4 regions of the Lysinibacillus sp. NPDC097287 genome follow, and region 4 is predicted to be linked to each of the others. Evidence: riboswitches for the same ligand, from Rfam matches in the RefSeq annotation. Region 4 holds a riboswitch; each other region holds the start of a gene.

Region 1 (7,901 bases), on a different contig from region 4:
AATTTCCCACCAAATGGTGAGGGTTTTGATGAGTTTAGTGCTCGCGTTGTTGAAGGGTTTCTAGCGTTGCCAAAAGAGGATCAAGACTATGTACTTGTTGTGCATGGTGGTGTAATTCGAGCATTATTAGTCCGATTCGCGCCAGAGGAAAAGCCATTCTGGTCATACGATGTGCCACATCACGTACTGTTCACGTTTACCTTTTCACAAAGGGCTTGGAAGGAGGGGGCGAGATGCATGTCTTTATCGGTGGTGCCTATAACGGGAAAACCGACTATGTACTGAAGGAGCTTAGTGGGCAAGATGTTTTGATCTCAGATGGTTTTTTACCTAAAAACGAACCAACTTGCGAAGCGTTAGTAATAAAAAATTTAGAAAAATGGCTTATAACACAAAATTTAGAAGAAGATGAGGTCCTTGTCGAACAAATTTTGACACGACTAAAGGCTCTTGAAGAAAAATGTGTACTGTATATAATTGTGACGGATATGGGACGCGGCGTTGTGCCATTGGAAAAACAAGCGAGGTTGCTCCGTGATACGTGTGGTCGTTTGTACCAGGCGTTATTTGCGGAAGCGGAGCAAGTTGTTCGTATTTGGTATGGCATTGGCGAGACGATAAAATAAAAAGAAAAGAGGAAATGGAAATGAATCGACAAAAAATAATGAACTTGACGCTAACAGCCATGGTAGCAGCCATTTGTGCTATTGGCGCTGTTATTAAAGTGCCGTCGCCTGTATCATCGGCGGCTCTAGACTCTGCACCTGCGTTTTTGAGTGTAGCGTTCTTATCACCCACTTTAGCTGGCGTAGCAGGGATGATTGGGCATTTTATTACGGCACTAACATCCGGATTCCCACTTGGGCCATTGCATCTTATTATTGCAGCTGAAATGTTTGTAGTAGTGTGGATATTTGGTATTATGCATAAAAAAGGTTTGAAATTTTGGAAATGGCCAGTGGCACTTGTTTTAAATGGTATCATTGCACCACTGCCTTTTTATTTCATCATTAGTCCGGCATTTTTCTGGGGAGCATTACCTGGTCTGTTCATGGCAACACTCATTAACTTAGTGATTGTCGCTGTAGCGATGCCAGTCATTTCGAAAGTTTTTGTACGAAAAGAAGGGCGAGTACATTGAGAAATGCAGTAAGAATTGGCGGCTTGATCGCAACAACAGATAATGCCGCGGCCATTGGTGAAAAACCGCAAGATATTGTGGCTGCACCTGACAAATTATCGGCATATTTAACGGCACGGGTAACATTTTTAGAGCAGCTCGCTGCTAATGCTATTCCTACACATATTTTACTTGCTAATTTTTCAGGGGATGAAGCATGGAATCACTATGTAGCAGGAATTGAGCAGGTATTTGATGAAATAGGTCTAGTTCGTCCACCCGTAGATGGTTCCTCTGAGTCAAATATGCCAACATTACAATCAGGCTTATCTATCACGATGATTGGTGAGATACAAAAGCGTGCCGCATATGAGCATAGTGAGCTAATTTGGTACACATACGGACTGCCACTTGTTGGTAATGAGGTGCTAGAGCAGCCTGAAAATGTTGCGCTGTTACAACCTATTTTTGATGCCTGGCATAAAGAAATTGTACAGCAAGTTTGGCCGGTTGGTTCAAAGGGACTTCAAGTTGAGTTTTCACGATTATTTGGTGGTAAAAAAGTAGAATGCTCACTAGATGTTGCAAAAACTGCAGGCCCATGTACTGTCATTTTACTCGGGTTGCATCCCGAAAAAGAGAAACTAGCCCAAAATATTTTCACAAGAAATTTTGAGAAATTGTGTATAACTACAGGTTAATTGGGCTTGCTTCGAGCAAAAGTAGTGGCTTGTAAACTACAAAGTGCAAAACACCTCTTGAAACATTAAACACAATATGTTAGATTTGTTTAGGAGTTAAAACACAATATATAGTATTTTGGACAAGCGGTACCATTATGGTTTAATAGGGAATTCGGAAATAGAGTCATCTAAAGCCGAAGCTGTCCCCGCAACTGTGAGTGCTGACAAATGATCAAAAAGCCACTGTGAAAAACGGGAAGGCGATCATTTGGCTAAAGGCACGAGCCAGGAGACCTGCCGTTACGTTCAAGACAGCAACACATTCTTCGGGGATTGAGAAGTGGAGGCGAGAGATTTGTCCACTTCTTTGTGTACATGTCCTTCATTTCCATTTCCGATTTTTATGCGACCACGCAACCGATACAGGTTGTGTGGTCGCTTTTTTGTGTGGCTGAAAGAAAGGGAGAGAGTATATGACGATTCAAATCGAACAGCAAATCGCTAAGTTAAAGAAAAAGTACACGGAGGATGAACTTGAAAGTTTTGTAAGGTTATCGGATCGTTGGCTACGAAAAAATGAGGACGCTACGTTTGAAGCGTGGGCAGATGCGATGATTTTACAAACGCTTAGCCTAATTGACGAAGAAGAACCGTACTGGACATTTGTCGCAGCACAGGTGTATTTAGAAAAATTATACGACCAATTTGCGAAACAACGTGGTATCGATGTGGAAGAGGTTTACAAATCATTCCCTGATCAGCTAGTGCGTTACACAGAAGCGGGTCTTTACCATGAAAATCTAACGACAAAATATAGCATGAAAGAATTAACGGAGCTGGCATCATATCTAGAGCCAAGCCGAGATGAACTGTTTACGTATATCGGTTTAAAAACATTGATGGACCGCTATGTTGTACGTGACTATACAAAAACACCAGTCGAATTACCGCAAGAACGTTGGATGGTAATTGCGATGACGCTTATGCAAGATGAAACAGAAAATCGCTTAGAGAAGGTACGTGAATCTTACTGGGCGATGAGTAATTTATTTATGACGGTTGCTACACCAACTTTATCAAATGCGGGGAAAACGCACGGGCAATTATCTAGCTGCTTTATCGATACAGTCGATGATAGCCTGCAAAGTATTTATGATACGAATACAGATGTGGCGACTTTATCGAAAAACGGTGGGGGCATTGGCGTGTATATGGGTAAAATCCGAAGCCGTGGTTCATCGATTAAAGGCTTTAAAGGTGCGTCGAGTGGTGTTCTACCATGGATCAAGCAGTTAAATAATACTGCTGTATCAGTCGATCAGCTGGGTCAGCGCCAAGGGGCAATTGCTGTGTATCTAGATATTTGGCATAAGGATATCTTTACGTTTTTAGATTTGCGTCTAAATAATGGGGACGAACGTTTACGTGCTCATGATATTTTCACGGGGCTGTGTTTGCCAGACTTGTTCATGGAAGCTGTAGAGGCACGCGAGGATTGGCATTTATTTGATCCGCATGAAGTGCGTGAAATTATGGGCTTTTCACTTGAGGATTTCTATGATGAGAAGAAAGGTGACGGTTCTTTCCGTGAGAAATACAATACATGTATCGCGAATCCGTTACTAAGTCGTGAAGTTGTACAGGCCATCGATATTATGAAGCGTATTATGCGCTCGCAGCTAGAAACAGGCGTGCCGTTTATGTTTTACCGCGATGAAGTAAATCGCATGAATCCGAATAAGCATGAGGGGATGATTTACAGCTCGAATTTGTGCACAGAGATTTTTCAAAATATGAGTCCAACTGAATTTGAGTCGATCACACTTGAAGATGATGTTATTGTGACACGTCGTAAGCCAGGGGACTTTGTTGTATGCAACCTATCATCAGTTAACTTAGGGAAGGCTGTACCTGCGGATGTGTTAGCACGACTTATCCCGATACAAGTACGTATGTTGGATAATGTTATTGCGCTCAATACAATTCCAGTCAAGCAAGCAGAACGTACGAATGCACGTTATCGTGGAATTGGGCTTGGTACGTTTGGTTGGCATCATATATTGGCGTTAAAATCGATTCAATGGGAGTCGGACGAGGCGGTTGACTATGCAGACAAGTTGTACGAAGAAATTGCCTATTTAACGATTCAAGCTTCCAATGCCTTAGCTAAAGAAAAGGGTTCGTATCCACTATTCGAGGGTTCGGATTGGCAAACGGGTGAGTACTTTGACAAGCGTGGCTATGACAGTGAAAAATGGACTAGATTACGAGCTGAAGTGGCAGCAAACGGCATGAGAAATGGCTACGTGATGGCCATTGCACCAAATTCATCGACATCAATTTTAGCAGGTAGTACGGCAACGATTGATCCAATTTTCCAAAAGAGCTATTCCGAGGAGAAAAAGGATTACAAAATTCCAGTAACGGTACCAGATTTATCGCCGGAAACAATTTGGTTCTATAAATCGGCGTACTTCATTGACCAAAACTGGACGATCAAGCAAAATGCTGCACGCGCTCGCCATATTGACCAAGGCATTTCATTGAATTTATATGTACAAAATACGATTAAGGCAAAAGATTTACTTGCACTGCATTTAAATGCTTGGGCAAGTGGTGTGAAAACGACGTATTATGTACGCTCAACGTCAGTGGAACTAATCGAATGTGAGTCTTGTGCTAGCTAGGAGGAATAACAAATGACAACAATTACAAAACGACAAATTATGGATAAAGAGGCGCCAAACCGTTCAACAGCGATTGTCAACGGGCGCTCTTCTAACATTTTAAACTGGGATGACGTACGCTTTAACTGGGCGTACCCAAAATATAAAAAAATGCTCGGAAACTTTTGGACACCGTTTGAAATTAATATGAGTAATGATATCAAGCAATTTGCGGAGTTATCAGTTGATGAGCAGGACTCTTTCTTGAAAATTATTGGCCTACTTGCTCTTTTAGATAGTGTGCAAACTGATTTTGCGGGCAAAGTAGCAGACTATTTAACAGATTCAAGTTTGAATGCATTGATGATCATTTTAGCGCAGCAAGAAGTGATTCATAATCACTCCTATTCGTATGTGCTATCAAGTATTGTGAATAAAGATGTACAGGATCGCACGTTTGACTTTTGGCGTACAGAGCCAGTACTAGAGCGTCGCAATGAATTTGTCTTTAAAGGCTATCATGCGTTTTCAGAGGAAGCGACAGTTGAAAATATGCTTGAGGCGATTGTCTATGACGTTATTTTAGAAGGGCTATTTTTCTACTCAGGCTTCGCGTTCTTCTACCATTTAGCACGCAATCAAAAGATGGTTGCTTCGTCGACGATGATTAACTATATTAATCGTGATGAACAGCTACATGTCGATTTATTCGTGAAAATTTACCGTGAGCTTTTGGCGGAGTATCCAGAGTATGATACGCCAGAGCGAGAAGCGCGTGTACAAGAAATTTTCCGTGAAGCAGTGCAGCTAGAAGTTGATTGGGCAAATGAGGTCATCGGTGATAAGATTGACGGTTTAGATGTTGAGGATGTTCATGATTACGTGCATTTCTATGCAAACGTCCGTTGCAATCAATTAGGCTATGAGCGTCCATTTGATGGCTACCGTAAAAATCCATTGAAATGGGTGAAAGCATATGAGGACGTTGATCTTGGCAAAACAGACTTCTTCGAGCAACGTTCACGCCAATATGTGAAGGTCAATGTGGAAGATAACGGCTTTGATGATTTGTAATAGTTTTAGATGTTAGTTAGAAAAGTATAAAGCTATGTCAGCTAAATAGCAGACATAACTTTCTACTTTTTATTGTTTTAGCAGCTTCCTTCGGTTTCAAATGACTGTCATGATAAAAAAATTAATTATTATTTGAAAATTTAACCTAATTTTAACCTTCGCAGTATATTATGTGGATGAAAAACCAGTAAATATATCTGCGGAGGCGAGAAATATGGTAAAAAATAAGTTATTTATTTCTACAGTAGCGGCGGCAGTAGCTTCAACTTGTGTTGTACCTGTAGGAATGGACATGGCAGTAGAGGCAGCAACGCCTAAATTTGTGGACGTGTCGGAAAGCAATAGTCATTATGCAGCAATTATGGAATTAGCAAGCCGTGGCATTATCCAGGGCTACAAGGACTGCACTTATGCACCAGAAAAGCAAGTGACACGTGGACAAGCTGCAAAAATGATTGCAGGAATTTTAGGATTAGCTACAGGAAATGGCGCAAATGTTGGCTTCCGTGATGTATCGCCACAAAATGAATATGCAGGGGCGATTGCAGCACTTAAACAAGCAGGCATTATAGATGGGTATGGTGACGGCACTTTCCGTCCGAACGAATCTATTAAACGAAATCATATGGCAAAAATAATTACGCGTGCCCTTGGTTTACAAGGGTCTGGATCTGTTGAATTACCATTTACAGATCTACAAAGTGATTATAAAGAGGCAATTAGTGCTTTGTTTGAATACGGTATTACAACGGGTACAACAGCTACGACGTTTGGTGGAGAGGCTTTTGTAACAAGGGGACAACTTGCGTCATTTATCATTAGAGCGGAAAAGGCAGTGCAAGCAGTACAACCCCAACAACATGAGCAGGAGAATCCAAGCGCAAAAATAGTAGAAGCGAGTATTACAATTAAAGACATCGAAAAGAACAAAGTGAAAGCCGAGGATCAGGAATGGACGATTGGTGATAATGTTCAAGCGATGCTGAATGAAGGAAATGCTGCGGCATTAGAAGGTGCACAAATAGATGTTATCCTCGTAGATGGGGAAATTGCGGATTTGTTATTTATTGAATTGAATACATCTGGACAACAAGGGGCAAATGTTATATTGAATGGTGGCAACACAACATTTGCTGGCAATATCACAGTCAATGCAGATTTTATCGAACTGAAAAATATGATCGTTACTGAAAATGTTGTATTGACAGATCGAGCAAAAACAAATGTTGCAATCAATCAGGTAGAGGTAAAAGGTGAGTTGATTATCCAGGAGAGAGCCCCTATCGTTACAGCTTCGCTTACAAATGTAGCAACCAATTTTTTTGTAACAGGAGGGCTAACTCTGAGCGTTCAAAGTGGTATGCTAGGTGGCATAGTGGCTGCTGGTCCAGCAACTATCAACTCGGATAGACAAATACCACAGGCAGTTATTTTTCCTACTAGCCAGATTATTATAAATGCACCTAGTGTAGGTGTAGTAGATTTGTATCCAGGGCAAAGTTCTGAAGTATCGGGAACAGCAACGATTGGTAATATGATAGTTCGATCTCCTGAAGACCTACAAAGGCTATCCCTTCAGATACTTAATCAACAACAGAGAATGTTAATGGACCAGCAAGAGTTACTGCAGAACCCTATTCGAATACAACAGAATCAGCAAATGCTAGACGATTTAAGAAAAATGATGGAATTTATAGGGCAGCAACAAGAACAGGCACAACAACAGATTCGACCGGTTGGTAACCTACCAATATCAAATATCAATATTGGAGGTTCTTTAAATATAAACAATCTACTCGTAGGTACTCCTCAAGCTAATATTAGACTACAGCCGGCAGTGAGGATTACTAATGTTAGAGCTACCACTCCTCTAGAACAATTGCGCAGTATGATAGGCGCTCAACCTGGACAAATTACGAATTTTATAACATCTGCTAATACACAAGTACCATATAATACACCACCATCAAATAATTCGGAAGATAGCGGTTCGGGTGGTGGTAGTAGCTCTGGAGTTGGCACAGATACGGTCGTTACTAACACGGATTTAATGCGTCTACAGCAGGCAATTAAAGAGGCAAAATCGGGATTAGTAGAAGTTTCAGCAGACGGCTCAGATATTACGATGTCTCGTCAATGGACGACAGCAGAAGTGAGAGTTAATTTTAGTGAAGTATTAGAAGAAGCAGAAAGAATTGCTACTAAAGTAAATGTGACTAATACAGAAGCTTTGACAGCCTACAACAAACTAATAGTAGCAAAGCGTGACTATGATGCGGCCAAACAAAAAGGCACAATGGAGCTCTCAACAGAGAGTCTTGAAAACTATATTACAATGGCGCAGATTAAGTTGGCGGA
Region 2 (7,901 bases), on a different contig from region 4:
TTGTCTCATCCATTACGCCTCCTTTGATTTAGCCATCCTCTATATCTCCATTTTATAGAATTAAAGAATAGAATACCAATTTCTACACTAAGCAAGCTCTTCTTGAGGATTGGGCTTTTCACAATGGATTCAACAGTAAAAAAATCGCCTCAATAATTGAGACGACTTCCTATAACATTTACTTATTAAAATAATTCAGGATAAACAGCCTTTGCTACTAGCTCAACTGCTTCACCAATACGTGGTCCTGGACGAGATAATGTATCTGCATCTAGTAGGAACACTTCTTTATTCTGAACAGCCGGGATAGTATTCCAGCCATTACGACCTAAAATTTCACCAACTGCATCTTCAATATAGTTATTAGTTGTTAAAATAACTTCAGGATTTTTAGCAATGATATCTTCTTCAGAAACTTGTATCCACCCTTGTTGATCGCCAAAAATATTGTTTACTTTAGCCGCATCTAAAATTTCCTGTTGGAATGTACCTCCTGCAGTCGTATAAATGCTAGGTAATGGACTAACTTCGTAATATGCATTTTTTTGTGTTGTTACGTCAGCTAATTTTGCTTGTACGTCAGCGATTTTAGCTTTAATTTCTTTGTTTAACTGCTCACCTTTGTCTTTAACACCCATTACAGTAGCAAGTTGCTCGATGTCACCGTAAACGTCTTCAAAAGATGTTGCTGATTGAATAACAAATACTTTTACGCCAGCATCTTCAAGTACCTTTAGTGCATCTTTTTCACCAATTGTATAGGCAATAACTACATCCGGATTTAATGCTAAAATACGCTCACTGTTAAATACCATTGAATCCGAAACACGTTCGATTTCTAATGCTTCTGGTGGGTACGTATCATACTCAGTTGCGCCAACGATTTTATCGCCAACACCTAATGCAAATAAAATCTCTGTGTTACTAGGTTGTAAAGAAACAACTGTTTCTGGTACTGCATCAAAAGCTACTTCTACCCCACGGTCATCCTTCACTTTATAGCCTGATTCTTCACTTTGTGCGCCTTGTTTTGATGTATCCTCATTTGCGTTTTCTTCTGCTGTGCCACAGCCTACAAGTAAAAATGCAAGCATTAATACTGAAAGCCATTGGAAATTAAATATCTTTTTCAATTTAGACATTCTCCTTTTTCTTTTTCATTGGGTAAGACTTACTTACAAACGGAATTTCTGCAATGCCTGCTTGTTGATTCATGTAGACAGCCATGACAAAAAATACGTTTGCTAATAGACCTAGATAATTAAATAGAATTTCTGGTACTTCTCTCTCCTCGGAAACTTTATGGAGCGCACGATAAGATTTTTTTGCCTCACTACGACATAAGTGTAACGCCGCTGCTGCTTCCGTACCCTGTGGTAAAACAAAGCTTTGGATTGCTTCTTTTACATGACTCACATAGAAATCATAACGACTACTTAGCCAAGCTAAATCCTCGTCAGTAACCGCTAATTTTCCACGTACTGATCCGTTGACATGATAAGCCATAGGTAAAATTTCAAGTAGATCTTCTTTTACTACCTCAACAATCTCTTTTTTGACTGCTGCAAGTGCCACACCTACATGAGTTGTTAGGCAATCTGTTCGAATTTCAAAATCGACAGTCGCTACTTTTTCACGCATGAAAGGGTAACAGGAATAGCGTGCATCTTTCTTCAAACAAGGTCCCCTCTTTCTACTATGAAGATATTCTCGCTGCTATAAGGCCCTATATCTTTTGATAAGTCCATTCACGCATCAAACGTTTTGAGTCTGGCGTGAATGCCATATACCAATAAAAAAGCCATAAAAAAAGCCGCTCCTCTTCGAAAAGGAACGACGAAAATAGCATAATTGGTCACGTCATATAACGTTCAATATGTATTTGCCGTATATCCTCCTATCTTCCGAAGAGTGCTTATACGCTCAAATAAAGGTCGGTCTCCTGGCTTGTGCAGCTCACTACAATGATTTTGTAGCGAAATCATAAGAGCCTTCCCATCTACTAGAAGCATTTTTCTTCATTCGACAGTGGCATTCTCTTATTTCTTCTGCACTTACAGTTGCGGAAACAGCTTCGGTCTTACACCGAATTCCCGATTATGCTAATAGTTAGCACCTTTATTCTGCAAGAATTATTCACTTGTTAAGCAGTTTATCATAAATTAACACCCTTTAGTAGTCGAAAAGTTGCAAATACTCACAAAAACCAGCACTATTTTTCTTTAACGACTGGATTTCTGTTTTTACGCACGGAAAACAGTGCACTATGTACCTAAAAAACACATTGATTTATATTGGAAATTATAGATTTATTATTCCATAAAAATAACCTTAATTACGCATATGTTGTATCTCATACCTCAAATCTACCATATACTATATCAATAAAAGTCCCTGACATTTAACGTAAGGCTGTCTTGTATTTCTTTTTATATTTGGCATCTTGCTCTTTCTCGATTAAATTCTGTGCAATATTTAATAGTTTTGTATCGCCTGTTGCATCAAATAAATTTTTCAAGGATACTATAATATCATAACGAATAAGTGACGGATGTTTTTCATCGACACATGTATGGAATCGCTTCGCTAAATGCGAAACAACTAAATCCCTTTGCACTTGTCCACCTAATCCGATACGCCAAATCGATTGTAAACTATGTCTTGCTGTAACGGTTTTTTCATCATAAGTTACAGCCCAAATTTTCATAAAATCTTCTAATACACGTTCTTCTGGATCACTTTTTGCTGCAAGTGCACATAAAAACTGTGCTGATTGTGCACGTATATGCTCATCTTTAAATGTAAGTGCCTTGATAAGTTGCTCCCAGACTGAATATGTCCAATCTACGGGTTCCTTTACAATTTTCATTAACTCTTCAAAAGATTCATATTGGATATCACGATCATGCTCAGTCAAATTGCTAAAAAGTTGTAATATGTCTTTTTCCATTATCCATCCCTACCTTTAATTCTTTCAGAACGCCATAATTTTATAAAAAATCTATGTTACACTAAATAAATCCTCTATTTTCAAATATTTTTATAAGCAGGTGAGCTTTTGAATAGAACAATTACAAGAAAAACGATTTTCCGAACTCTTGTCATTATCGGTCTAATTATTGCAGGATACTTCATCATTCCTGTTTCGGTACCCATTATTTTAGCTGGGATTACTGCTTTTTTGCTAGAACCTATTGTCATGTTTTTTAAACGTAAATGGAAAATGTCACGTAAAATAGCTGTCGCTGTCATTTATATAGTAAGTGCCACATTTATTGCTGTTATGTGTTACTTTACTATTACACAATTGATGTCGCAAATTATTTCCATTTCTAAACAAGCACCTTACTATATTTCAAAGTTATCTGATATGTGGCTACAAATGCAGGGTCACATTTCCCAATACACCGAAAACTTCCCAGCTGAAGTTAGAACTTCACTCCAAAATACAACATGGGATTTCATCAAAAAGGTTGAAGAGTCCTTTTTAAGCTTCTTCAATTATAGCAAAGTTACGAACTTACTTTCAGAAATCCCTAGTCTTTTTATTAGCCTTCTTGTTTATATGATTGCCCTATTTTTATTTATGCTAGATATACCTAAAATAAAACGTATTGTATATAAATATTTAAAACCCGAAACTGCAAACAAGATGAAAATCATTACTACCCGTTTAAAAGATGCTTTCTTCGGCTTTATGAAGGCTCAAATACTCGTTAGTTTTATAATTGGCGGGGTTGCACTTATCGGGTTATATATCATTCAGCCAAAATATGCAGTAACAATGGCATTGATAGTTTGGATTATTGATGTTATCCCATTTCTGGGTTCTATTATCATTTTAGCACCATGGGGCACTTATCATTTATTAATGGGCAATACATCATTAGCAATTAAATTATTCATCTTAGCTACTATTCTACTCATTATTCGTCGTACAGTCGAACCTAAGGTCATGGGGGCCCATATTGGTTTATCTCCTTTACCTACTTTAATTGCAATGTTTGTTGGCTTGCAGTTGTTTGGTATTGTCGGTTTACTAGTCGGACCATTTGTCATCATCTTGTTCTTTGCCTTAAAAGAAACAGGCATTATTAAATTAAACTTCAAGATTTAGAAATAAAAGTTTCTAAATCAAACAAAAAAACCTTACCCAAAATATGAGTAAGGTTTTTTCTATTGCTAAAAATTAATCATTAATAAGAGTCTCTAACGCTACAGTGATCATGTCATTAAATGTTGTTTGACGTTCTTCTGCTGTTGTTTCTTCACCAGTAATAACATGGTCACTCACTGTCATGATACTTAAAACGTCGATACCATATTTAGCTCCAAGTGTATAAAGCGCTGATGTCTCCATATCTACACCTAGCACACCGTAATCAGCCAGCTTATGAATCATCGTATCATCATCCTCATAGAATGCATCGCCAGTGTATACATTACCTACATGCACATTCAAATCAGCATTTTGTTTAGATAAACGATATGCTCTCTCAAGAAGAGTAAAGCTTGCGTTTGGTGCATAATTAATTTGCGGGAAAATAATGTTTTGCATTTTTGAATCATTCGTAGCTGCCATTGCCATAACAATGTCGCGGATTTTTACTTCACGCTTCATAGCTCCAATTGTACCAATGCGAATAATATTTTTCACACCATAATCTTTAATGAGCTCAGTAGCATAAATACTCATGGAAGGAGCACCCATTCCTGAAGATTGGATAGAAATCTTATGCCCTTTATATGTCCCCGTATAACCATACATTCCGCGAACTGTATTGTGACACTCAACATCCTCTAAAAAAGTATCTGCAATATATTTAGCACGAAGTGGATCTCCTGGCATCAATACTTTTTCAGATAGTTGACCTTCTTTTGCATTTAAATGGATACTCATAATACTTCTTACCTCCAGAAAATTGATATGTTAAATTTATTTCGCTACTTCTGTTTGCTTTTTCAATTGTGCTGATGAATAAATCCAGCTTAAAACTAAACCTACTGCAAATGTTAGTAATACGCCAAGGCTGTTACCTTCGAAAATTCCTTTTGCAAATATAGCAGGGAAAATCGGATTTGAAGTGAACAGAAGTCCAACAATAACACTCACAAACCATATAATTACATTCCCTTTATTCACAGCAATATTTTTATCACCTGAAATGATATCAGGATCATAGCCTTGCTTTTTACGAAGAATAATGTAATCCGCTACGAATACAGCTGTCCAAGCAGCCAAGCCGATACCGACAACCCCTAAGAACATTTGGAATGAACCTAAGAAGTCTCCATTGATGAATAACACATAAGTCGGAAGCAATACCATGATTGCACCGTGGAAAATAATCGATGTTCGATCTGAAAGCTTAATATTTGTAGCTTCTAAAGCATTACGTCCTGAACGAAGTGAAATAACTGCCGGTGGGATAATACCACCTAATGCTGTAATAAAGTATGGAATAACCATCCATTTAGGCATTTGTAAAGCTAATGCCGCAATTGGATCCGCAGAATTCACAAGTTCAGGGTTCGTTGCATTCATTAAAATACCCAAGAACATAATGACAAACAGTGGTGAAGCTGATGCGAACGTTGTTGTCCAGAAAATCGCTTTATTCGAAGACTCGGGACTTTGATAACAAGAGTAATCACTCGCACACATTGCCCAACTTAGTGCAGAACCTGCAATTATAATGGAAATCGCAGGAAGTACCCCGCCAATCCAGTCTCCATTTGGCATATTCACAAGTGCTGACCAATCAGTTTGCGGTACTAAAATAACCAATACAACTACTGTTAGTGCACCGAAAATGTAAGTAAATATTGTTTGAGCTTTAACAAGTGTTTCTTGATTCACAAGAGATAATGCCATAATCGCAATCGCAAGACCGATTAACCCGATTATTTGTGTTGTTGTTGTTACTTCTAATCCAAGTGCAGTAACAATGGCATTAATGGAGAAAATACCAGTAGGAACGTTACCGACACTCAGCCAACCAATCAAACAGATCCATGCCAGTACAGCTGGAATCAAGTTCCCTTTTGTTCCAAAGGGTGCGCGTGATAAAACAAATGTCGGTGCTTGTCCTAGCTTACCTGGTAAACTAAGATAGCCGATAAGCGCAAACGATGCTGCCCCTAAGAATGCAGCTACGACGGATTGAATGAAGTTAAGACCATAACTAACAATAATTCCTCCATAAACCAATCCCATGATACCGATATTCAATGAAAACCATATCCAAAATAACTGCTTAGGTTGCCCAACTCTTTCATTTTCCGGAATTAAATCAGGATATTTTTGACTCATTTCCTAAGACCTCTTTCTATTTTATAGTTAACTTCCCCTAAAACATTGTAATTTATGAGTGATTCATGATTTTTTATTAAAGTTTTTTATGACCTCACTTTCCTCATCTTATAATTAACGTCTGATGTCAGACCTCTAAAATTTAAAAAAGAAAAACATAAGTTTTCTCATTTTGTGAGCACTTACATTACGTTTATATAATAACACCACATGAATAATTTTTTAAATAATATTTGAAGAAAAAAGTTTGAGATATGACTTTTTTTTAACAATTTACGCACCCTCAAGTCCCTTTCAATTCCTAAATAAAAAAAGTCATCTTTGTAGGAATAAACTACAAAGATGACCTTTTTATACATTATAAAAATTTACGATTTATTAAATACGACCGAAGCCTACTAAATATTTGTTCCACCAATCTAATGATTCAATAACGACACCTTTGTTTTGTGCGTTAATCATTGTGTTGTTACCCATGTAAATACCTACATGGGCAACACCTGATCCGTAACTGAAGAATACTAAGTCCCCAACACGTGCTTCACTAGCAGAAATACGCTTTGTTGATAAGTATTGTTGTGATGCTGTACGTGGTAATGATACGCCAGCTTGTTTATAAGACCATTGTACAAGACCTGAACAGTCAAAGCCTGTTGATGGATTGCTACCGCCCCAAACATAAGGGCGACCTAAAAATTGCTTTGCTACTGAAATAGCATCACCTGAAGATGCAGTGCCTGCACCTGAACCAACTACGATTGTTTGCGGTTTACCGTTTTTCGTTGTTTGCATTACTGGTGTAGCTGCTTGAAGTGCACGAAGTCGAGCCGCTTCTTCTTCAGCAGCTTTACGCGCTGCCTCTAAGCGTTCTTCCTCTTGCTTCGTTGCAATTTGAGCTTGTAATGCTAGTGATTTTGCTTCATTTTCAGCTTTTTTAACTTCCATTTCGCTTTCTGTTTGTTGAAGCTCTTGGAATTGCTTTTGTAACTCTTGTTGTTTTTCATCTAATGTAGCTTTTTGTACTTTTAAGCTTGCTTTATCAGCTTCTTGTTGGTCAACTAATTCTTGGTCAGCATCCATTAATGTTTTAACCGCTACGACACGGTCCATTAAATCTGCAAAACTTTTTGATTCAAGTACAACGCTTAAATAAACACCCACAGTGTTATCTTGTGCTTGGTATGCTGCCATACGATCACTTAAAATAGCTGTACGTTGCTCAATACGCTTTTCTGTTTCAACAATACTTGCATCTACTTCTTTAATATCAGCTTGTACTTGATTGAACACTTTTATTTTTGCATCCATATCTTCTTGAAGCTGTGTTAACTCCGCTTCTAATTTTTTTACTTCTGCATCAATTTGTGCCTTCTTCTCAATCATTTGTTGAGAAGTTTCTTCTGCTTGTACTTCTATTGGTTGAACTGTATTAAATAATATGCCGCCAGCTAAAGCTAGTGCTAGCACCATCGATTTACGCCATTTGTTACGTTTACCCACGAATACTCATTTCCCTTCGAACATTTATTTCGCTCTTAGTTCCTATGTATACAATCACTTGAACGATGTTTTATATTTTTATTTCCCT
Region 3 (7,901 bases), on a different contig from region 4:
TACCGGATTAATAGCTGCTTCACCTACAGGTACAGGTAAACCGGGCTTTGTGACACGCCCGACGCCAATACCTCCGTCTAAATGAATACCAGGTTTATCTGTCCAACTGACTGTCCCAATAATAAGCGCTTTATGAGTAGCATCTGGATCATCACCAGCATCTTTAATCGTTTCACAGCTTACTTCATTGCCGTCAAAAGTACATTTTTCAATGGTAAAAGTCGCATCACGCCCAACAGGTAAATGAATCGTACTCGTTTCCTGCTCTTCATTCGTAATGAGGGCAGTAAGCGCTGCCTTCGTGACAGCTGTTGCACAGGCTCCCGTTGTGTAACCATGACGCATATCTTTGGGATCCTTTTTTGCCTTCCGTTCCATTACTTTTTCGCCTGTTCGTCCGCTAAAATAGAAATGGCATTAAGTGCTGCAACCGTTACTGTACTACCGCCTTTACGGCCAACGTTTGTAATGTACGGAATTCCTTCAATTTTCAGTAACTCTTCTTTAGACTCAGCAGCTGAAACAAATCCAACAGGCATCCCAATAATTAAATCCGGCTTTGCAATCCCTTCTTTAATTAAGCGAATTAACTCAAGTAGAGCAGTTGGCGCATTACCAATGGCATAAATTCCACCCTCGTGTAAGCTCACCGCTTTTTGCATAGAAATAATCGCACGTGTTGTATTTTGCTTTTTCGCTTCAATCGAAACATCTTCATCTGCGATATAGCAGTGTAAATCTCCACCATGTTTTTGGAATCGTTTTCTACCAGAGCCACTTTCAATCATTTGCACGTCTGCAATAACATGACGGCCCGCAAGAATTGACTTAACGCCCGCTTCAAGTGCTCCCGGTGTGATAATCACACTGCGTCCTAATTCGAAGTCAGCTGATGCGTGAATAATACGACGGACAACTTTCCATTCATCTTCAGTGAAGTTATGCTCACCCATTTCCTCTGCAATAATCGCAAAGCTGTAATCATAAATTTTATCTGGGTCTACTGTTAGTGGTTTGAAATCTGTTTTAAAGTCCATTTGTGTTGCCTCCTAAAGTGTCTGTGACAGCTTGTACTACCTCTTCAAAAGTAGAATATTGCTGTCCATATTTTATATTTGGTCGTGCAATTAATATTGTTTCAATATTACAAGCCAGTGCCGCTTCAAGCTTTTCATCGACAGAACCGACCTTGCCACTTTCTTTTGTAATCATTAAAGTCACGTCATATTGACGGAACAATGCTTCATTCAATTCCTTTGAAAAGGGGCCTTGAATGGCGACGATATCCTTTTGCGCCACACCAAGTGCGTCACACTTTTCCATATTGTCGAGTCGTGGAAGCATGCGTGCGATCAGGCGAGTATTTTCTAACCCGTGCAATACTTTTGTAAAGGTCGCAAGTGTTTTACTGCCCGTTGTCAGCATAATGACACCACGTTTTTCAGCTGCTAACTGCGCGGCTGCCTCGTAATCTTTGACGACTGTAATGAGTGGATGTGCATATTGCTCATGGGCACGTTCATAGCGAATGTATGGAACATTTGCCATTTTGGCCGCAGCCATTGCATTTTTTGAAGCTTCCTCTGCGAATGGATGAGAAGCGTCAACAACGATTTTGTAGCCTTGCTCCGTTAAAATCATCGACATTTCCTGTGCCGTTAACCGACCGACTAAATGCTTAAGGCCGACTTCTTCAAGGCTTGTCGCCGCCGATTCTGTGACAACAGTCGCTGTCACATCAAAGCTCACTTCCTTCAATTCAAGCGCTAAGCTCCTTGCATCACTCGTACCTGCTAACATGAAAATCATTTCACTGGCTCCTCATGATGGTGATCGTGGTGGTCATGATCATGGTCGTGATGATGGTGATGGTGTGCGTGACCATGTACCTCTGCGTAAGCTCGGTAATTTTCTAAATCTTGCATACCTGTAGAAGTACCATTCACCGCTTGCTCAATACGCTCTAATAGGACATTTTGCAAACGCTCATGATAGCCGAAATAATCCGCAATCTGAATATCACATTCAGGATATTTTTCGTTAAATTGCTGACGCATCTCGTGCATGCGTTCCATTAAGATACCTGTAAATAAAAAGTACGGTAGCATGATGATTTTCTTGGCACCTAGTTTCACGCAACGCTCAATGCCCTCTTCCACTCGAGGATCTGTAACGCCCATAAAGGCACTTTCAACGTACTGCACAGGTAGCTTCTCCCAAAGCAAACGTGTGATTTTATAAAAATCGCCATTCGCGTATGGATCACTACCGCCACGTGCAATTAGTAAAATCGCTGTATCTTCATGGTTTGCCTCTGTGTCAAAGCCAGTCTCTGCTAAACGATCTTGTAAAATTGTAAAAATCTCTTCGTGAATACCAATCGTTTGGCCATACGTAAAGTGAACATTTGGATAATGCTCACGTGCATGCTCAATTTCTGCTGGAATGTGCAATTTCGAATGCCCTGCGTGTAGCAAGATAATTGGAATAACATGTACTTCAGTTGCGCCCTTTTTCACGCAATTCGTAATCCCTTGCTCAATATTTGGTGTGGCAAACTCTAAAAAGCATGTCTCCACTAAAAAATCTTGATCAATTCTCGGTGTCATTTGTTCAATAAATGAACGTACCTCATCATTTCCTGCTGCTAAACGGCTACCATGGCCGACAAATAAAATTGCTTTCATCTTTGCTCTCCTCACTAGTCGCCGCACGGAGCTGGCTCTACTTCTATTTTTGAAGACATATCTTGATAGTTAAAATGTAAAATCTTTTTCACACGTTTGAAATATTTAAACAAGCGTTCATTCGGATGTGCATTTGCTTTATATTCATCGATAATATTTGTAATCAGTGGAATGAGTTGTTCAGGTTCTAAGCCTTCTACAACAGGTTGTGCAGCATGAGCTGTACGACCCACTGGCTTTGCCCCAATAAAGACATCAAATTTACTTTTTCGATAAACAATGCCAATATCATCGAACACTGCACGATAGCACGCCATACCACAGCCGTTAAAACCAATGTTCAGTGTTTTTGGTAATGCTAAACCACCTAGTTTTTCTTGGATTTCCTCTGCATATGGAATTGAATCTGCCTTTTCGCCGTAACAGAAGTCACAAGCTTTTAGTGATAGCACATCCCCGATTGGTGCAAGTAAGAAGCCTACACTACGTAGCTTGGCTGTAATTTCAGACGGCTCTGTTGTTGGGATTTTTAAATGGATTTGATGGTCTGGTGTATACTCCATTGTCCCTTCTTCTCCAACTACTTCGGCTAACATCATCATTTGTGCAGGCGTGAAAAATTTATTCGCCACACCTGGACTAACAGCTAGCTCAAAAATCGACTCTATTTTTTGCTGGACTAATTTTGGTGATACTTTAACCGCACTAGTCCCCTTCACCATTGCTAGTGCTGCGGTTGCCATTTCAAGTGTTGTTTTTTTTTTCACTGGCGGGGCTGCTGTTATCGACGTCACTCGCCCCGCATTTGGATCTGCTGCAAAATCAGTACGTGCTGCGCCTGTTTCTTGATTCATCGCCCACGGTTCAGCTTCTTCTTTTAAGCGCTGATGTGGTCGTAATGGTTGTTTCTCATCACCAAGCGTATATTTACGTTGGTAGCCCCTTGGTGTAATCATTTTATTGTCATAGAAGAACGTTGAAGAGTTCCCGATAATAACCGTTGTCAGCATTCCGATATCATGATTGAGCATGTCTGATAATGTTGTCATCGTTACTTCCTGACGATCTCGGTAAGCACTTTTCACAAGTCCAACAGGTGTATCTGGCGAACGATACTCTAGTAAAATACGTTGTGCTTCTACAATTTGACGCGTACGACGGCCACTTTTCGGGTTATACAATGCGATAACAAAATCGGCCATTGCCGCGGCTTCCACACGCTTCGCAATTAAATTCCACGGCGTTAAATGGTCACTTAAACTTATCGTGCATGAATCATGCATAATCGGTGCGCCTAGTAAACTGGCACAAGAATTAATAGCAGAAATACCAGGGACGATTTCTACTTCAATACCAGTCGCTTCTGTCCAACCAAGCTCGATTAACACTTCATAGACCAGCCCGGCCATTCCGTATACGCCAGAATCTCCACTGGAAATGACCGACACGATCCCTCCCGCTTCTGCCTGACGAACGGCTTCTTGCGCACGTGATACTTCTTCAGTCATTCCCGTACTTACAATGGATTTTGCGCTAACTAAATCTTCAATCAATTCCACATATGTTTTATAACCAATAATAAATTCACTTTGTTGCAGTGCCTCTACAGCACGCGTTGTAATATGTTTGAAATCGCCCGGGCCAAAGCCAACAACGAAAATTTTTCCTTTTTGCACTGTCCAATTACCCCTCTTTCACTTTCTCAATCCCTTTAATAGCAGTCGTTTGTGCTGTTCGTTGTAACGTACCTTCACTTAGTGTAAACACATGCTCGCTATGTAAAGATTCATGATGTAAATCTTGTACAAGCGCTCTTGCATGTTCAGTCGTTGGCACTCGGTACCAATTGCCCTGCGGATATGCAATAACTACACAAGCATCCTTACATCTGCCATTACAACGTGTTCTTGTCGTATGTATTTCTTTATCAAGTGCCAGTGTTTGTATTTCATCTCGAATCACCTGTGTAATATCTTCCCCATCTTTTTTCATGCAACTACTGCCATTGCAGATAAAAAGATGCGTTTTCATGCCTTCTAAATTCCATGTTGTCAAAGTATTTCTCCCCTCATTCCTTCTAGGAAAAAGAAAAAAACCTTCACTCAAGACGAAGAGTAAAGGTTTTATTGAAGCCGAATGAACACGGATATATACAGATTCCCGCCCTCGCTTCAACTTCTCCCTCCGAAAAGTTTGCATGCCATCAATTAAGCAGGTTTCCTGACTTAAGCTTCATTTTACTTTCGCACCTTCCCAAGTTTGCACCAGTGGCATTTGCGATTTCATCAGCTATTACAGTAGCGGGGGCTGTACCGGATTCGCACCGATTTCCCTATTATCTCGAACGATTTCGAGCACTTATAGATGTAATTATATTAAATTTTTAGATTGTTAAAATATTAATAAAAACTGTTTCTATCATAGCTCATTATTCTAAAATTTCAACATCTCTTTTTTAAAATGTTCTATTCTCCATAATTTTTCGACAAATATTTCCTAGAATACTACCTGACTTTGCTTTAATTTATCAGAATTTTCTACATCAAACTTACTGAAAATAAATATTTTTCCAAAAAGGGATGGATTATTTTCCTTGAGCCGTGTTACACTTTGTCCTGAAAACTCACAACAATAACATTTTTTGGTGTAAGATGCTTACATTTTACTTAAAAGGGAAGCCGGTTCAAGTCCGGCGCGGTCCCGCCACTGTACTAGGGAGTTTTTATAGATATGTCACTGTCCAACGGATGGGAAGACCTATAAAACGATGAACTAAAGCCAGGAGACCTGCCAAAAAATACGTGACAAGTTTCAACCTACGCGGATAGGTGTGCAGCTTAGCAAATCGTTTTTCATTTGCTTTTTTTCAGCTATGCACTTTTCCAAAAAGGAGAAGTGCTTTTTTTATTGCACACGCTAAAAAAGATTCATCACCATAACTTAGGGTTGATTTCCGTTCCGACTGGGCGCTTTCCGGGGGGCGTCCGAAGAGCCGCTTCACTGGTTGCTGACGCTTCGCTTTCGCAACAAAACACAGTTTCGCTATGCTCGCTCCAGGGTCTCATCTGGGACGCTAATCCCCCAGGAGTCGCCCAGTCTCCACTACAATCAACTGGCAGTTTAAAATCAATATGCACTTTCGTCAAATGTCATCCACGACCTTTGGTGATGAATCAATAAAACAAAAGGAGGAAGAATGGTGAAATTTTCAATTTGGAAGCTTAGTTATTTCTTATTGGCATTTATCATGGTGCCAAATCGTGCATTTGCTATGCACATTATGGAAGGCTTTTTGCCGATTGAATGGGCAATTTTTTGGTGGGTCGTATCGATTCCATTTATTATTTTAGGATTACGTTCTATTCGTAAAACAATAGATGAGAATCCGGAAACTAAAATGATGCTAGGCCTTTCAGGTGCCTTTGCATTTGTCTTATCAGCTCTAAAAATCCCTTCTGTAACAGGCAGTTGCTCACATCCTACAGGTGTTGGGCTTGGTACCGTTTTATTCGGACCATTAGCAATGAGCGTGATCGGTACAATCGTATTATTATTCCAATCTTTACTTTTAGCACATGGTGGGCTAACAACATTAGGAGCAAATGTCTTCTCAATGGCCGTTGTCGGACCGTTTATCGTCTATTTTATTTTTAAAGGGGCACAAAAGATTGGCTTATCATTCTCACTAGCTGTATTCTTTGCAGCTATGCTTGGTGATTTAGGTACATATATTGTGACATCTGTTCAACTTGCACTTGCTTTCCCATCTGAAGTTGGTGGCTTTATGGCTTCACTCACTAAATTTGCTAGTATCTTTGCCTTAACACAAATTCCACTTGCAATTAGTGAAGGGATTTTAACGGTAATTGTCATGAACTTCCTGAAAAAATACAACGTCCGCGAATTAAAAGCATTACGTGTATTCTCAGCAAAGGAGGCACATTAAGATGAAAAAAAATTTACTGTTACTAGGAATTGTCGTGTTCCTTGCCATCCTTCCCCTATTCATACAAAAGGGCGCTGAATTCGGTGGTGCTGATGGAGAAGCAGAAGCAGCAATTGGTGAAATTAACGCAGAGTATGAGCCATGGTTTGAAAGTATTTGGGAGCCACCAAGTGGTGAAATTGAGAGCTTATTATTCGTGCTACAAGCTGCAATCGGTGCTGGTTTTATCGGCTATTTTATCGGTTTCATGCGCGGCAAACATAAAGAAGGTTAACAGCGATGTTACTCATTGATAAATATGCTTACATGAATAAACTAGCATCTGTTCATCCACTAGAAAAGATGACGTTTTCACTTGGGTTACTACTACTGTCGCTTTTTATTCGAGATGAACATATTTCACTCATTACATTTATCGTAATGAGTGCTTTTATCATTTTAGCCGCAAAAATCCCCTTTACGTATTATGCAAAACTACTACTGCTTCCAGGGTTTTTCCTACTCTCGAGCATAGTGACAATTTTGGTTTCTATTGCACCTTCTTCTAGTGTTTTGCCGTCACACATTTTGGATTTCCAACTGAGTACATGGACGATCTTTATCGGTACATCAAGTGTTGCAACGGCACAGGAGCTATTTTTCATCGTGCTTGGTAGCATTAGCTGTCTCTACTTTTTAATATTAACGACGTCGGTGCAGTCAATTTGCTATGTGTTACGACAATGGCGTCTACCAGTGCTATTCGTTGAATTAGTAGAATTAACGTATCGCTTCATTTTCATCTTTTTAGAAAGCATGCAAAAAATCCACCTTGCCCAGCAAGCACGACTCGGCTACCATTCGCCTATGCAGTGGCTGCGCTCTGCATCAATGCTAATTGCGGCATTATTTTCAGAAATGTTCCAGCGTAGTCGTGAATTAAATAACGCGATGCAGGCACGTGGTGGTGAGCCTGTTTACTGGCAGGAAACTGCTGCTTATAGCAAGAAAAACTGGCTCTGTATCGCTGGGATTGCCATATTATTCGTCATTTCTGGAGGGATTATCTCATGACGGAACTTTACTTTGATCTCAAGCATTTATCGTATACCTATGCAGACGGTACACATGCATTGACGAATATTACGCTACAAATTCCTAAGGGGAAGAAAATCGCAATTCTAGGTCATAATGGCGCTGGAAAATCGACATTATTTCAGCATTTAAACGGAATATTCCAACCAACATCGGGCAGTATTTCATTTTGTGGGGAAAAACTACGCTATAAC
Region 4 (7,901 bases):
CGCATTCGCCAAACACGTCCGAACCTATACGATGTTAATATGGGCGCAACGGCTGTTGGTACGGGGTTAAACGCATTCCCAGATTACATTAAATCCGTTGACGAACATCTAGCTGAAATTTCTGGATTACCACTAAAAGGCGCTACACATTTAGTTGATGCTACACAAAACACAGACGCATATACAGAAGTATCAGGTGCGCTGAAAATTTGTATGATTAACATGTCTAAAATTGCAAATGATCTTCGTTTAATGGCATCAGGTCCACGTGCAGGTTTAGGTGAAATTGTATTACCAGCCCGTCAGCCAGGATCATCTATTATGCCTGGGAAAGTAAACCCAGTTATGCCTGAAGTATTAAACCAAGTAGCTTTCCAAGTCATTGGTAACGACCAAACAATTTGTCTTGCATCAGAAGCAGGTCAATTAGAGTTAAACGTTATGGAGCCAGTACTTGTCTTTAACCTAATCCAATCACTTAGTATTATGAAAAATGTATTCCATGCGTTTACGGAAAACTGTTTGAAAGATATCGAGGCAAACGAGTCACGCATGAAAGAATACGTTGAGAAGAGTGTAGGGGTATTAACAGCAGTAAATCCACATATCGGATATGAAATTGCAGCACGCATTGCGCGTGAAGCAATACTATCAGGTCGCTCGATTCGAGAGCTTTGTATCGAAGAAGGGGTATTAACAGCTGAGCAATTAGATTTAATCCTAGATCCTTATGAAATGACGCATCCAGGTATTGCTGGTGCAAGCATTATGAAATTTAAATAATTATGATGATGAAAGTGCTTCTGTTTTATACGGAAGCACTTTTGTTTTATATAGATTTGAAATCAAGTGGGGGAGTTTTAGGGAATTCGAACGGAAAGCGTAGGCATTATTATTCTCCAAAAGATGCAGAAAAACTTTTTAGTAGAGAGATATTAGGTTGTTCATTAGCCTATAGGTGGATTATTTATTGGTCCTTAAATTGTTCTTTCCACTCATCGACTTTTGTTTTGATTTCGTCTGCTGCTAAATCCGTTTCATTCTTTTTCGTTTCATAAATGCTCGAAAAATTTTCATGTTTAACTTCATACATATCATTAGTTAGAGTAAGGAGTTGTGTCTTTTGATCAACTGAAATTAACTCTTCCTGATGAAGGATGGAAATAGCGCTATCAATGCGCATTTTTTCCCGTTCAGCGGGATACGTCAAAAGATCTTTGAGGCGAAATAAGCTTTCCAGAACGTCAAGATATTCGCGCCCACTTGGCCCATTGATAAATACGAGCTGGCCAATTGTTGGTTTCCACTTCTTTGTGATGTATGTTTCCAGTTCATCTTTATTTTGGACTGTGACAAAATCGCCGTTTCCAGCATCTGCAACTTTCTTCAATTCTGCCTGACCTTTGTCGTCAACATCGAAGCCGATAATATTTACTTTTGCTTGAATATTAGAAGCTTGTAAGAGCTTGGCAGCATCGATAGGGTTTCCGTCGCATGTTTCGACACCGTCACTGACGATATAAACAATGTTCACGTTTTCATTTTCAGGATATGCTTTTAAAAGGTCATGAGCTTTTTCTATAGCTCCTGCAAGGGGAGTCCAGCCGCTTGCTTGGAAACTATTTAGTGAAGCGGTAAAAGTATTTTCGTCATATGGTTGTAACGAATAGACATCTTCTATTGTTCCACAGGATTTTGTTTTATCCTGATCGGTACCTGCACCAACATGCCCATAGGCAAAGAGGGCGACATTGGCTTCTGGTTTTAATTGTTTGGCAAAGGAGTGAACTGCTTCCTTTGCAAGCTCCATTTTCACTCCGCCAGGTACTTCTGCCTTCATACTTCCACTTGCGTCGAGCAGAAGTATTACGTTCATAGACTTTTCTACAGTTTCAGTGGCATTAGGACCTGTAGGAAGTGCGGGCATTGTGAAACCATGCTGCCAGTTTTGAAGGTCTTCGTAATAGTCGATATACTTTCCAGAACCAAGCAAATAGACGAGATGATCATATAGCTCATCAGTCGTCAACTCTGCTTTATCTTTGAAGTATTTTGGGAGCTCTTCCTTTAAAATAGGTGTGAATTCATTTTGATGAAAGCCCAAATAGCCTAACACATTAATGCCGCGTCCGAGTTCCGTTTCTTTATCGATATATTTATCTGTCCACAGCCCTGATTTTTGATGAATCATTTCATCCAAAGTCCGTGGTGCGCTCGGTATACTGTTGTCAATAGGAGCTGTTATTTCTGATTCATTCGGTTTATTTTTCATATCAGTCGGGGACGAACATCCACTTATTAGAAAACCTGCGCATATGACCAAGTTGAGTACTGAAATTCTTAATTTCATACCGACTTGTCCTCCTTTTATTTCCTCTTCTCCATTTTCCCATTCTTTTCAAATTGTATATATAGGGAAAAAAACCTTTTGATATTTGGTGAATTGGAACTATTCTAATATATAAGTTGATGTATTGAATTTTGTATGTGAACTTACTCTAGGTTGGGTTTCATTCCACTTCACTTCACTTAGTGCGAGGTGGGTATTTTCACTTCATTGAACGTTCCAGCTACTACAAATGGATACTTATTTGATAAATTGCGTTAAACCGTTTCATAGAGGCCCCTTTTTTGTATATCGATGTTGGTTTAGCCGTTTAACATCGTATCAAATCGGGTGTCTTTATTTATGTTTTCACTGGAAACAGACCAAACAAGTAAAAGTATTATGATAAGTGATTTAAAAGAGCAATTTGAATGTGACTTGATTTTAGTGAATTGTAAGGAAACATTAGAGCAAATGCAGATTTTTATCGAAACCAATGGTAAGACAGGTAACAAAAAAGGTGAAGGCAACCATGATGACAATGTAATTGGTCTTGCGTTAGCGGTACAAGCGAGAAAAAGGAATAAGTGGTATGTTTGGGGTTGATATAGTATCATTCTCCATATTAGGAATAATTGGAAGGGGAATTGCAATGAAAAATAAAAAAGATGAGATGAAACTATCTGAAATTTTTAATAAAATTGGTGTCAATAACCCTAATGAGATTATACAGTATGAAACATTTGAAAAGTTAGTTGATAATTTTTCTAAATTACCAAAAGAATCTTTAGAAGATGTTTTGAGAAACATACCTAATTTTCAAGAACTTGTGAAACAATATATGGAGAATCTTAATCTTTCATACAATAAAATCATAGATGATTTAATTGAAGAGAAAAGAAAAGTAGAAATTTTGAATGAAATAAAGTCAATTAGAAAGACAATAATATTGAAAGATACAATCTATAATATACAGAATAATAAAATTCTCCAAATTGGAGCAGGGGTAGTTGTTACTATTGTAGGGGTAGTTGTTACTATTGCAGGGGTACTACTTGCAAAAGGTAAAAGGTAAATTAAATAATATTTTTTTAAAAGCATCCTTTTCTTTTTTGGAGGGCTTATTTTATCTGGTAGTGTTTTATACTACCTAAAAAAACAGACTCAACCCTAAATATTGAGTTAAGTCTGTTTTTTTATTTTAGCGTAAGCAGTGCATGGCCTCTTGTGCTTCTTGCCATGGTACTGAATAGCCCTTGCCCTTAGCGCAAAATATACTAGAGGAAGTATATTCAGTATCGGCATTTTTATCATAGCCAATTTGTGCTAAAATCTCATCTGCATTATGACACACATCATAACCATCAAACTGCAGTGACAGTGAGCCTTTGCCATTTGTGTAAGCGGCAAAACTAGTGCTATAGCTCATGAATGTTGCGACAGGGGCACGACCAGTTAGTATAACGTGCTCCTCTGTCAAAATGGGCGTATCAAAAGTGCCTGCTGCTTGTTGAATATCAGTCATCATACGACCAATAAAATCGTTTGGTGCCTTAAGCTTGAAGCGGTAATACGGTTCAAGCAATACATTTTCAGCTTGTTCGAGTCCTTGACGTAGTGCTCGGAATGTTGCCTCACGAAAATCGCCACCATCTGTATGTTTAATATGCGCCCGTCCGGTAAGTAGGGTAAAACGTATATCTGTGACAGGGTAACCTGTTAATAATCCATGATGCTCGCGCTCAAATAGATGTTTTTCAATAAGTCGTTGATGTCCGACTGATAAGTCATCAGCATGGCATGCATTGACGAATGTATTTCCCGTCCCACGCGTGTTCGGCTCCATCAATAAATGTACCTCGGCATAATGCTTTAACGGTTCAAAATGACCGTAGCCCGTCACAGTCGTCCTAATTGTTTCCATATATAAGATTTTCGGCTCACCAAATGCAATGGCTAGAGAAAAGCGATTAGCTAGCACTTCACAGAGAACCTCAAGTTGAATAACCCCCATAATATGTACGTAAATCTCTTGGAATTTCTCGTGCCACACAACTCGTAACGTAGGCTCCTCCGCTTCAAGCAAACGGAAGATTTTTAAAACATCTTTTATATGCTGCCCGCCATCATATTGCACCTTTGCTTGTAATGTCGGTATAAGTTCAAACGGTTGCGGACTAATTGAACTACCTAGGATATCACCGATTTGAGCCTGGCTTAGTCCTTTAACTGCAAATATTTCCCCAGCACATACTTCTTTTACAGTTTCAAATCGACTACCGTTATATATACGGATTTCTGTTACCTTCTCTGTAAACTCACCAAACGAAAAATCATCACGAACATGTAATGTGCCTTGCAATGCTTTTATAAATGTGAGGCGTTGATGGCCGTCATGACGAATTTTGAATACCTCGCCTTCAAACGGTAACTCATTGTCATAATGTGTAGCGGTAAGTAGGGGGATTTGCGCTATAAACTCCTTGATGCCAATATCTTTTAATGCAGATCCCATAAAGCAAGGAAAGGCTTGTTCTTCTTTAATCATTGCTTGCAAGCTTGAAAGGCAAGTAGGGGCATCTAGTGATTCAGTAAGAAAAGATTCGAGTAGTAGTTCGTCTCGTTCCGCAAGCCATTCGGCAACATGGCTTGATACATAGTCCGAACGAAGTGGCTCCTCTATAAGTAATACGTCATCTGAACATTCCTTCTGAAGCTGAGCCATAACCACTTTTACATCGGCACCTTCACGATCAATTTTATTGATGAAGAAAAATGTAGGGACATGATATTGACGTAGTAGTTGCCACACTGTTTCGGTATGTCCTTGCACTCCTTCAACCGCGCTCACGATAATGATTGCGTAGTCCATGACACGTATAGCACGCTCCATTTCTGGTGAAAAGTCGACGTGACCTGGTGTATCGATAAGTGTGTATGTATCATTACCGATTTGCATGCGACCTTGCTCTGCAAAAATAGTAATACCACGCGCACGTTCGATCGCATGATTATCTAAAAAGGTATCTTGGTGATCGACACGCCCTCTAGCTTGAATACTATTTGTATGGTAAAGAAGCTGCTCGGAGAAAGTTGTTTTTCCTGCATCGACATGAGCGAGCACGCCAATTGTTTTAAACATAAAAATCCTCATTTCTATCTTTCATTGTCTATTATTGTAACAGAAAATTTTCTAAAATTGATTTCTTGTAACATAAATAGGCTTTATGATTAAGTAGTGCTAATATATTAATGATTATTGTTAAATGGATAATTTTGTTTGATTGCTAGAATGAAATAGTTCTGCTATTCTAAATTTTATAACTAAATATGAAATAAATTTATTGGTGCACATGTCTTTGGGCATTTGCTTAAAAGGGAAATCGGTGTAATTCCGATGCTGTCCCGCAACTGTAAATGGGGAGTCTATACATTATGTCACTGTAGCTAAGCTATGGGAAGGCGTTTAGATGTTGAACCTAAGCCAGGATACCTGCCAATAATAGCAACACATTTACATAGAACCACGAGGATGGTTGTAGTGACAGGGAAGAGACGCCCATTATTTCACTATGACATCCTCTTGTAGACAAGGGGATTTTTTTTATGCCCTTTGTTTTAAGAGGGGAGAGCGTTTTGAAGAATCAAACAACAAGAAAGATAGCTCTACTACTAGTAGTACTAATTGGTGTCGTCTTTGTATCGACGACGATAGCAGTCATGGTGGGCTCTGTATCGATCACACCAAGTACAGTGTGGCGAGTAATTTTATCCCATGCGCCTTTCAATATGTTTGGCATTGAAGCGGACTGGAGTCGCTCACAAGAAATTATTATATGGCAAATTCGTACACCACGTGTATTACTAGCTATGATCGTTGGCGCTGGTCTAGCAATATCGGGTGCAGCTATTCAAGCACTAGTTCGTAATTCCATTGCAGATCCATATATTTTAGGCATATCATCAGGTGCATCCGTAGGGGCAACCTCTGTAATTTTACTTGGAGCTTTTTCCTTTTTAGGTATGTATGCGCTGTCATTCGCGGCATTTATTGGGGCGACAATTGCAGTGATAATTGTGTTTTTCCTAGCACGCGTACAGGGGCGAATATCAGTTATCCGTCTATTATTAGCTGGTATTGCTGTGTCACTGGTGCTATCGGCGATGACGAACTTTATGCTCATGATGTCGAAAGAAGAGGGCGGTCTGAAGGCAGTAATGTATTGGATGATGGGCAGCTTGGCTGGTGCAAAATGGGCGAATTTATCAATCCCATTCTTCGTATTTATTGTTGTCTATCTAATTTTACGACTACACTCGCGGCATTTGAATTTACTCTTACTTGGAGAGGAATCTGCAGTTACGCTCGGAGTAAATTTAGATAAATTTCGACTGCTTCTTATTCTATTAATCTCTCTGTTAACTGGTGTGTTAGTGGCAGTAAGCGGGGCAATTGGCTTTATCGGCCTTATCATTCCGCATATCGTACGAATGCTTGTTGGCTCTAATTATAAATTTGTATTACCAGTAAGTGCATTACTTGGTGCGATATTTTTAATATGGGCTGACGCTGTAGCGCGTATTGTCATTGCCCCAGAGGAAATGCCGATTGGGATAATAACGGCTTTATGTGGTTGTCCATTCTTTATTTGGATGCTACGCAAGCAAACATATTCATTCGGGGAGGGCGATTAAATGGTATTCGTTGCACAAAATCTTTCTTTTGCTGTGCAAAAGGCGAAGATATTGGAAAATGTTTCGATGCATATTCATGAGCGAGAGTTTGTTGGTTTAATTGGTCCTAATGGTAGTGGGAAATCCACGCTTTTAAAAAATATGTACCGGATGCTCAAGCCACAAGCAGGAGATGTGTTTTTATTTAATGAAAACATTTATAAGCAATCTGCAAAGGAGATGGCCAAACAGCTTGCTGTTGTAGGGCAGGAAACACCAGTGTTATTTGAGTTTACAGTAAAGGACCTTGTGGCTATGGGGCGTACGCCGCATAAACGACTCATTGAAGGCGATACGAAAGAAGACCATGATATTATTGAGCAATCGATGCGCCAAGCAGGCATTGTTCATTTAAAGGATCGTAATTTTAGCTCCTTATCCGGTGGTGAAAAAAAACGTGTCATTGTCGCAAGGGCATTAGCGCAGCAGGCAAAGGTCATGGTATTAGACGAGCCAACAAATCATTTAGATGTTCAGCATCAGCTACAGCTAATGGATTTAATACGAAGTTTACCTATTACAGTAGTGGCTGCTTTACATGATTTGAATATTGCAGCGACTTACTGTGACAAAATTTATGTGTTGCAAAACGGAGAAATCAGGGCCTACGGGGCACCACAAGATATATTAACACCGGCATTATTAAAAGATGTATTTGGTGTACATGCAGAGGTCAGCGTGCATCCTGTTACGAAAAAACCACATATTTTCTATATACCAGAGCAATTCTTGTAGTTAGCAAAGGGATCATAGATTTCTTTCTATATAATTTTTATCATTAAAGGAGAAATAGACATGAAGACATTAAAAAGAACGTGGCTTGTTCTTACAATTGCAACGT

Evidence for each region. A riboswitch is a leader RNA that binds a small molecule or an ion and turns the genes downstream of it on or off. The one in region 4 is predicted to bind cobalamin.
Region 1: linked by a shared signal. The riboswitch ahead of ACIQ2D_RS13615 (ribonucleoside-diphosphate reductase subunit alpha) and the one ahead of ACIQ2D_RS09720 (FecCD family ABC transporter permease) in region 4 are both predicted to bind cobalamin.
Region 2: linked by a shared signal. The riboswitch ahead of ACIQ2D_RS11975 (hypothetical protein) and the one ahead of ACIQ2D_RS09720 (FecCD family ABC transporter permease) in region 4 are both predicted to bind cobalamin.
Region 3: linked by a shared signal. The riboswitch ahead of ACIQ2D_RS04925 ((2Fe-2S) ferredoxin domain-containing protein) and the one ahead of ACIQ2D_RS09720 (FecCD family ABC transporter permease) in region 4 are both predicted to bind cobalamin.

The regions. Positions count from the first base shown of each region.
Region 1 covers NZ_JBIWCX010000009.1:11,280-19,180, forward strand. The annotation lists gene ACIQ2D_RS13595 (histidine phosphatase family protein) at 1-285, shown strand, start outside; gene ACIQ2D_RS13600 (bifunctional adenosylcobinamide kinase/adenosylcobinamide-phosphate guanylyltransferase) at 234-626, shown strand; gene ACIQ2D_RS13605 (ECF transporter S component) at 647-1,141, shown strand; gene ACIQ2D_RS13610 (hypothetical protein) at 1,138-1,821, shown strand; cobalamin riboswitch at 1,932-2,120, shown strand; gene ACIQ2D_RS13615 (ribonucleoside-diphosphate reductase subunit alpha) at 2,277-4,490, shown strand; gene ACIQ2D_RS13620 (ribonucleotide-diphosphate reductase subunit beta) at 4,503-5,543, shown strand; gene ACIQ2D_RS13625 (S-layer homology domain-containing protein) at 5,758-7,901, shown strand, end outside.
Region 2 covers NZ_JBIWCX010000007.1:129,534-137,434, reverse strand. The annotation lists gene ACIQ2D_RS11985 (tyrosine-protein phosphatase) at 1-9, opposite strand, end outside; gene ACIQ2D_RS11980 (ABC transporter substrate-binding protein) at 186-1,133, opposite strand; gene ACIQ2D_RS11975 (hypothetical protein) at 1,135-1,677, opposite strand; cobalamin riboswitch at 1,916-2,135, opposite strand; gene ACIQ2D_RS11970 (hypothetical protein) at 2,402-2,950, opposite strand; gene ytvI (sporulation integral membrane protein YtvI) at 3,059-4,117, shown strand; gene deoD (purine-nucleoside phosphorylase) at 4,190-4,900, opposite strand; gene ACIQ2D_RS11955 (purine-cytosine permease family protein) at 4,937-6,313, opposite strand; gene ACIQ2D_RS11950 (C40 family peptidase) at 6,692-7,813, opposite strand.
Region 3 covers NZ_JBIWCX010000002.1:391,977-399,877, reverse strand. The annotation lists gene ACIQ2D_RS04950 (cobalt-precorrin-5B (C(1))-methyltransferase) at 1-378, opposite strand, end outside; gene ACIQ2D_RS04945 (precorrin-8X methylmutase) at 378-1,037, opposite strand; gene cobK (precorrin-6A reductase) at 1,027-1,809, opposite strand; gene ACIQ2D_RS04935 (sirohydrochlorin chelatase) at 1,806-2,687, opposite strand; gene cobJ (precorrin-3B C(17)-methyltransferase) at 2,702-4,363, opposite strand; gene ACIQ2D_RS04925 ((2Fe-2S) ferredoxin domain-containing protein) at 4,371-4,742, opposite strand; cobalamin riboswitch at 4,882-5,062, opposite strand; cobalamin riboswitch at 5,313-5,496, shown strand; gene ACIQ2D_RS04920 (energy-coupling factor ABC transporter permease) at 5,884-6,633, shown strand; gene ACIQ2D_RS04915 (energy-coupling factor ABC transporter substrate-binding protein) at 6,635-6,907, shown strand; gene cbiQ (cobalt ECF transporter T component CbiQ) at 6,913-7,686, shown strand; gene ACIQ2D_RS04905 (energy-coupling factor ABC transporter ATP-binding protein) at 7,683-7,901, shown strand, end outside.
Region 4 covers NZ_JBIWCX010000005.1:150,557-158,457, reverse strand. The annotation lists gene aspA (aspartate ammonia-lyase) at 1-783, shown strand, start outside; gene ACIQ2D_RS09740 (vWA domain-containing protein) at 968-2,350, opposite strand; gene ACIQ2D_RS09735 (hypothetical protein) at 2,690-2,932, shown strand; gene ACIQ2D_RS09730 (hypothetical protein) at 2,919-3,401, shown strand; gene ACIQ2D_RS09725 (GTP-binding protein) at 3,528-5,468, opposite strand; cobalamin riboswitch at 5,655-5,841, shown strand; gene ACIQ2D_RS09720 (FecCD family ABC transporter permease) at 5,963-7,021, shown strand; gene ACIQ2D_RS09715 (ABC transporter ATP-binding protein) at 7,022-7,795, shown strand; gene ACIQ2D_RS09710 (ABC transporter substrate-binding protein) at 7,856-7,901, shown strand, end outside.